DNA from 2 places in the Robertmurraya sp. DFI.2.37 genome. Region 1 is predicted to be linked to the other one. Evidence: riboswitches for the same ligand, from Rfam matches in the RefSeq annotation. Region 1 holds a riboswitch; the other holds the start of a gene.
The links. A riboswitch is a leader RNA that binds a small molecule or an ion and turns the genes downstream of it on or off. The one in region 1 is predicted to bind cyclic di-AMP.
Positions count from the first base shown of each region.

Region 2: linked by a shared signal. The riboswitch ahead of PZE06_RS22540 (dicarboxylate/amino acid:cation symporter) and the one ahead of PZE06_RS11755 (potassium channel family protein) in region 1 are both predicted to bind cyclic di-AMP.

Region 1 is NZ_JARGEJ010000018.1:22,080-25,602, reverse strand. Features, by position in the region: gene PZE06_RS11770 (ABC transporter permease) at 1-475, opposite strand, end outside; gene PZE06_RS11765 (ABC transporter ATP-binding protein) at 651-1,178, opposite strand; gene PZE06_RS11760 (PadR family transcriptional regulator) at 1,247-1,783, opposite strand; cyclic di-AMP (ydaO/yuaA leader) riboswitch at 2,304-2,446, shown strand; gene PZE06_RS11755 (potassium channel family protein) at 2,535-3,194, shown strand; gene PZE06_RS11750 (TrkH family potassium uptake protein) at 3,197-3,523, shown strand, end outside.
Region 2 is NZ_JARGEJ010000069.1:14,558-18,080, reverse strand. Features, by position in the region: gene pstC (phosphate ABC transporter permease subunit PstC) at 1-869, opposite strand, end outside; gene PZE06_RS22545 (phosphate ABC transporter substrate-binding protein) at 911-1,744, opposite strand; cyclic di-AMP (ydaO/yuaA leader) riboswitch at 2,121-2,271, shown strand; gene PZE06_RS22540 (dicarboxylate/amino acid:cation symporter) at 2,473-3,523, shown strand, end outside.

The sequences.
Region 1 (3,523 bases):
TCGAACTAATGCTTAATTGTCCTTCATTTTTAGGAAAGCTTGAAAGTATGAAACCCATTAAGGTAAATATGGCGGAGCCGATAAAGAAAAAGGGTATAAACAATACAAACTGTAATGCTGATATTTTCAAATCAAATATGCTATTTTCACTATACAACAACAGAGTCGAAACCGTGCAAGCAATGACAGTCTGGCTAATGGTAATACTACTAAGGTATTTCCATAAAGAAAAAGGAGTGATCGTCAATAAATCAAAAACACCACGCTTCCTTTGCGCAAAAATGGAAAATGAGTTCGTTGTACAACAATAGAAAAAGATGCTCATCGTTATGAGACCAACTAATATATTTTCATTTACATTTACTTCAAAGATAGCCAAGGACACAAGTGTAGCAAATGGTAAAAAAATGGACCAGAATAAGAGATAGAAATCCTTTATATCCTTTTCAAGTGAAATCCGAATAATATTAGCCATTTTGATTCTCCTTTTTGATTAATTGATAATATAGTTCTTCAAAACCTGATACACCATGTTTCTTAAGGATGGTTTCCAGTCCCCCATCTTCTAACAACTTCCCTCGATCCATTATTAAGATTCGATCAGCTGTATTACGGACTTCTAACATATCATGGGAGGAGAATAAAACACTTTACCCTTGTTCCTTTAAGCGCCGAATCATATTTTGAACCTCTCGCTGTCCGCTTGGGTCAAGACCTGCTGTAGGCTCATCTAGAATTACCAAGTCTGGGTTGTGCAGCGTTGTGATACTAATGGCTAGCCTCTTTTGTTGACCTAATGATAACTTGGAAGCTAACGTATTTTTTACAGACAATAGATTATAATTTCTCAATATTTCTGCGATCTTTTCATTTGTCAGCTTTGACTGATAAAAAATACTGAACAGCTTTAAATTGTTTTCCACACTAAGGCCTTCAAAAAAAGGAGTTGTTTGCAGCTGTGCACCGACTTTTTTATTAAAATCTACTGACCATCTCTTAATCATTCCTTTATCAGGTTCAGTGATCCCTAAGAGCATTCGAATCGTAGTTGTTTTTCCGCAACCGTTAGAACCAATTAATGCAATAATTTCATTAGAATAAATCGAAAAATTCAATCCATCGATCACCTTTCTACCTTTAAAGCTTTTCTCAACATTTGTAAATTCAATTAGCCTCATACATACTCTCCTTTGTATAATCAACTTTGACTATTTTATCAAAATCAAAGCCATTTAAAATGGCTTTGTTATTTTTGTTCAATAATGGCAATAGTAGCCTCAATAAGCTTAATCTGCGATTCAATCATTTCAAACATATGATTAAACACCACATTGGTTAATTGTGGAATTTCTCCTTGCAATGCTTTTTCTTTCTCTGTTAGGCCACTCTTGACAGCTTGAGATTCAAGGATTAATTTTTCCTTATTTTTCGTTAGTTGTTCAATCGCTTCATCCTTAGGAAGTTGATAAGCAAGAGAAATCCCAGAATATAAATCAGTGGGATAATTCACCTTTGAACTGCCAAGACACTCTAAGGCTAATTCTTTTTGATAGGCCTCTCCACTAGGTGTAATTTTATAAATAGCTTTTTGTCGGTGACCGCTACTTTCAATACTGGCCACTTCAATATACCCCTCTTTCTCAAGCTTTTTGAGAGCATTGTATATCGAGCCCGGCAATACCCCAGCCCATCTTTGTGCATCATTCAATTCAAGCATCGATTTAATTTCATAACCTGACATTCGCTGTATACTGAGCATTGCTAATACTAATAGTTTCGTCACTAAAATTACTCCTTTGTTTATTCAACGTTGAATATATAAAGAAGTATAAACAACTATTCCATGATTGTCAACAACTGAGGATTGTTTTATCTCTTTTCAATGCAGGCTTCAAACTAAACTAACAACACTCGGTATCCTGAACGTAGTCCCAATGTAAGGGTGCCAAAACCGGAAAGAACAGAGCAAACATCTCTGAAAATAATAGAGGGGATATAAATGAATAACGGGTGGGTAGTTAAAAGTGAACTAATTTCTTATGAGAAACAAAGTTCAAGCTAAAAATATGAGGCTGTCTATCGGTAGAAAGTCAAAAGGATATTCTTTAGAGGCACATGTTTTCTTTTGTTGCTTTATTTACAATTATCCCCCTTTTCTATATCAAATCTGAGAACGCCTGTCATTCTTCCATTTTTAAAAACGCACACAAAGATTCCCTAAATGCTCTTAAAAAAAAATTGCCCTAAACAGTATTTACAATTCATATTTCGAGGAGTATATTACTCATATAATTTAATTTTTATCATCTTAATCGCTGAATCCGAAAGGAACGGGGGAACCAATTTGTAGCAGTTAAATGCTACTTGGGGTGAATCCTTTTAAAGGTAGGGTTACTTCTTGACCCGAATCCGACAGCTAACTTCGTAAGCGTTGAGGAAGGGTGATTAAACTTGTGAGCCTAGCAAACTGACCACAGGGTTTCCCCCTGTGGTTTTTCTGATGGAAAAAAATAACAATCGAGGAGAATTGAAAAATGAGAAAAAAATCATTTGCAGTCTTCGGCCTTGGGCGCTTTGGTGGAACGATTGTAAAGGAATTTTACAAAATGGGCGTGGAAGTAATTGCGATTGATAAAGATGAGGCTAAAGTTAACGAATTCTCTAAATATGCAACATATGCAGTTTGTTTAGATGTGATAGATGAAACAACGATAAATAGTCTAGGCATTCGGAATGTTGATCATGCCTTTGTTTCCTTTGGAGACAATTTGCAAACAAGTATATTAACATCTTTAATATTGAAAGAAATCGGGATCCCGGTTGTTTGGGTTAAGGCGCAAAATGACTATCATTCGAAGGTTCTTAAAAAGATCGGAGTAGATCGGGTAATTCATCCGGAACGTGATGTTGCCCGAAGAATTGCTCATCATATTGTATCTGAAAAAATGATTGATTTTATTGAGTTATCTAAAGAGCATAGCATGGTTGAAATGATTGCCACTAAAAAAATTGCCGGCCGCAACTTAAGCGAGATTAATGTTCGTTCTAAATACGGATGCACAATTGTTGCGATTCAACGTCAAGCCACATTTATTATCTCTCCATCGGCAGATGAAGTGATTGCAGAAGGAGATGTGTTAATTGTGATTGGACATAATCAAGATATTGCCGTATTTGAAGAAAAAGGTGTCTAATTATGAAGTATAAAAATATTCACTTCAATCCGTCTCAACTACTCGTACTAGTTTTTTTATTTTTTATCATTATCGGTACAGCGCTGCTTAAATTGCCTTTTGCGACAACTGAATCTATTAACCTTATCGATGCACTTTTTACAGCAACTTCCGCGATGACAGTGACTGGACTCGCAGTGGTTGATACGGGCTCGATGTACACGATCTTTGGGCAGCTAGTCATACTAGCGCTCATTCAAGTGGGTGGATTAGGGATTATGTCTTTTGCTGTTCTAATCTATATGGCCTTAGGAAAAAAAATTGGATTTAAACAAAGAATGGTTGTTCAA
Region 2 (3,523 bases), on a different contig from region 1:
ATTAGAATAAATGAGAACAAAACAATTCCTGTTGCAAATAACATCTCTTGATGCGTTCCAAAAGCATAACCCATTTCTAAGGCAATATTGGTCGTTAGTGGACGGACACTGTCTGTTAAACTGGTTGGTATAATTAAGCTATTACCTGCAACTAATATAACTGCCATTGTTTCACCTATTGCTCTACCCATTCCAAGAACAATTGCAGTCATGATGCCAGACCTTGCTGCTGGTACAACAACTTTAAAGATGGTCCCTATAGGGGAAGCACCTAAAGCTAAAGAGCCTTCTCTGTAAGTTTTGGGTACTGCTCGTATTGATGTTTCTGCAACAGTAACAACTGTAGGTAGCATCATAATCGCTAGAACAAGAATTACCGCAATTAAGCTTTGACCTTTAATTAACCCTAAATGGTTTTGCAAAAAAGGAACAATGATAGCAAGTCCAAAAACTCCATATAAAACGGAAGGGATTCCAGCTAAAAGCTGTACGGCCGGTGAGATGATTTTAGCTATACTTTTTGGTGCAATTTCTGCTAAAAAAATGGCTGTTAGTAAGCCGATAGGTACACCAATGATTAAGGCACCAATGGTTGCATATAAAGAAGCTACAATCATGGGGAGAATGCCGAATTTATCTTCGCTCGGAACCCAGTCGCTTCCAAATAGAAAATCCAAAAAGCGATAACCTTCTGCAATAAATGGGTGGGCACCTTTATAAAATACAAATCCTATAATCAGTAATAAACTAATGACAGAAAGAAGTGCACAAAACAAGAATAAATTCCCTGAAAATTTTTCCAACCTATATTTTCTTTTGTTGGACTTTCCGATTTTTTCTGTTTCTTTTTTTAACGGTTGGCTTGTCATCCCTTTGACCTCCAATATTGCTTATCCGAAATGAACGTTTCTTATTTTACGGGGATCGCTCCTGTCTCCGCAGCAATCTTTTGCCCTTCTGAACTTAAGATATAATCAATAAATTTTTGACCTTCTTCTGTAAGACTCTCTTCTTTATGGACAAATAAGAATGGGCGAGCTAAGCTGTATTTTTGAGCAAGGACATTTTCTGCAGTTGCCTCCACTCCATTAACATTCAGTGTAGATACAGATTCATCTATATACTCAAATGAAATAAATCCAACTGCGTGTTTATTGGTTGCCACGGTAGTTTTAATATTCCCATTTCCACTTGCCACTATAGCGTTTTTGATTAATTCTCCTGAAGAATAGCCAACAATTTCTTGAAAGGCATCACGGGAGCCTGAACCATCCTCACGGGAGACGACGACAATCTCCAAGTCATCTCCCCCAAGATCCTTCCAATTGGTAATTTTTCCGGTGAAAATGTCTTTTATCTGTTCGGTTGTCAAATCTTTCACTTTGTTACTTGGATGAGTGACTACGACTATCCCATCATAGGCGATGATAGTTTCTTGTAAACGTGCTTTCTCTTCTTCCTTCAATTCTCGAGATGACATGCCAATTTCTGAGACATCATTGATGGCATTTGTAATACCAGCAGACGAACCTATCTGATTTATTTCTATCTTAATATCATCTATTTCCTCATATTTTTCAGCTAATTTCTCAGCTAGTGGTCCAACTGAGGTAGAACCTGAAATTGATAATGTATGTGCATGGTGAGCAGAGTCTCCCATTTTTTCTTCTTTTTTTACCCCGCATGCAGATAATAATAAGGCAAAGCAGAGCATCAATCTTGCCATTTTTATTTTGTATCCCAATCTTATACCCCCAAAAAGTTATCTGACTTTCAGTTGCCTTTATTTTGTCCCAATGTAAAGAATATCGATACTTTGTAAATTGAACGTTAATGATTTGTAAAGGTTTTGTAAATGTTATAGTGGGAAATTTCAATTAAAAAGAAAATAACTATATTTTTGTCATTCAATAAATATTCAAAAGTATTTAATTGAAAGTATTTCGAGCAAAAATCATCGTGAAGAATTTAAGTTTGTCCAATTTCAAAATAATTATGTTTACTCTATTAAAATTAAAGTTGGATATATTATTTTGCTATAAAATGTATTTACAAAACAGAATTTGCTATATTAAAATAATTGAGTGTTTTTGTTAAAAATGATGAGTATGTAATAAGAACACACTGTTTTGCTGAGTTTCCATATAGGAAAGCGGGGGAACCAATTTGTGCATTTTGCACTTGGGGTGAATCCTTTTTTATTAAAAGGTAGGGTATTACTCTTCATCCGAATCCGACAGCTAACCCCGTAAGCATTAGGAGAGAGAATTGATGAGCAGTTGATCACGAATCATCCTCTTTCGTGATTTTTATTTTCTCCAAATGCAATGCTTCCATAATATCCTTCAGCATCCTTTTTCTAGTAGTAATCGAATCAATTTTATACTCAACGAATAACTTAGTATTACCTAAATATTCGTCTAGAACGGAAAATGAGATTGATTCAAGAAACTTATTTCAAGGAGGTCATTTATGTCGCAAACTAAAAAAATTTTAATCGGTTTAGGTCTAGGAGCAATTGTTGGATTAGTAGTAAATCTTTTGGGTTCGGAAATATTCAAGTTTATCGATACGTATTTATTTGGACCGTTAGGAACTATATTCATTAATTTGATTAAAATGCTTGTTGTACCAATTGTCTTTTTTTCAATTGTCTTAGGCGTAACAGGGTTAGGAGATCCAAAAAAACTTGGAAGAATCGGCTTTAAAGCGATTAGTTACTTTCTTTGTACGACAGCGATTGCGTTAACCATTGGGATCATGCTAGCTCTTGTTGTTCAACCTGGGGCAGGTGGCGGTTTTGATCTGTCTATTGCTGAAAGTGAAGGGAAACAGTTTGTAGATGCTAAGGCACCGCCATTTATCGACACATTATTAAAAATGATCCCTTCGAATCCTGTAGCTGCAATGGCTGAAGGAGAGATGCTTCAAATCATTGTCTTTTCAGTATTCATAGGTTTTGCACTCACTGTTCTAGGGGATAAAACTAAAGGGGTTTTAAATTTAATGGAACAAGGAAATGAGATCATGATGTATCTCGTTAATCTTGTTATGAAAACAGCACCGTATGGCACTTTTGGGCTGATTGCATCAGCGATTGGGAGCCAAGGTTTTGCAGCATTTAAAGCAATGGGATTATATTTTGTCGTCGTATTAGGGGCCCTTTTAATTCATTCCGTTTTTACTTACGGAGGCACCGTATTATTTTTAGCAAAACGCAATCCTGTTCAATTTTTTACAGGTTTTTTCCCAGCCATGACGGTAGGCTTCAGTACATCAAGTAGTAATGCTACATTACCTGTTTCAATGAAAACTGCTCAAACAAATCTAAGAGTACCCGAATCGATTAGCAGCTTTGTTCAACCATTAGGGGCGACGATCAATATGGATGGTACAGCAATCATGCAAGGGGTCGCAACCATATTTATTGCACAAGTATACGGGATAGAATTAACCATTGTGCAAATTATTACCGTTATTTTGACAGCAGTGCTAGCAAGTGTTGGAACTGCAGGTGTTCCTG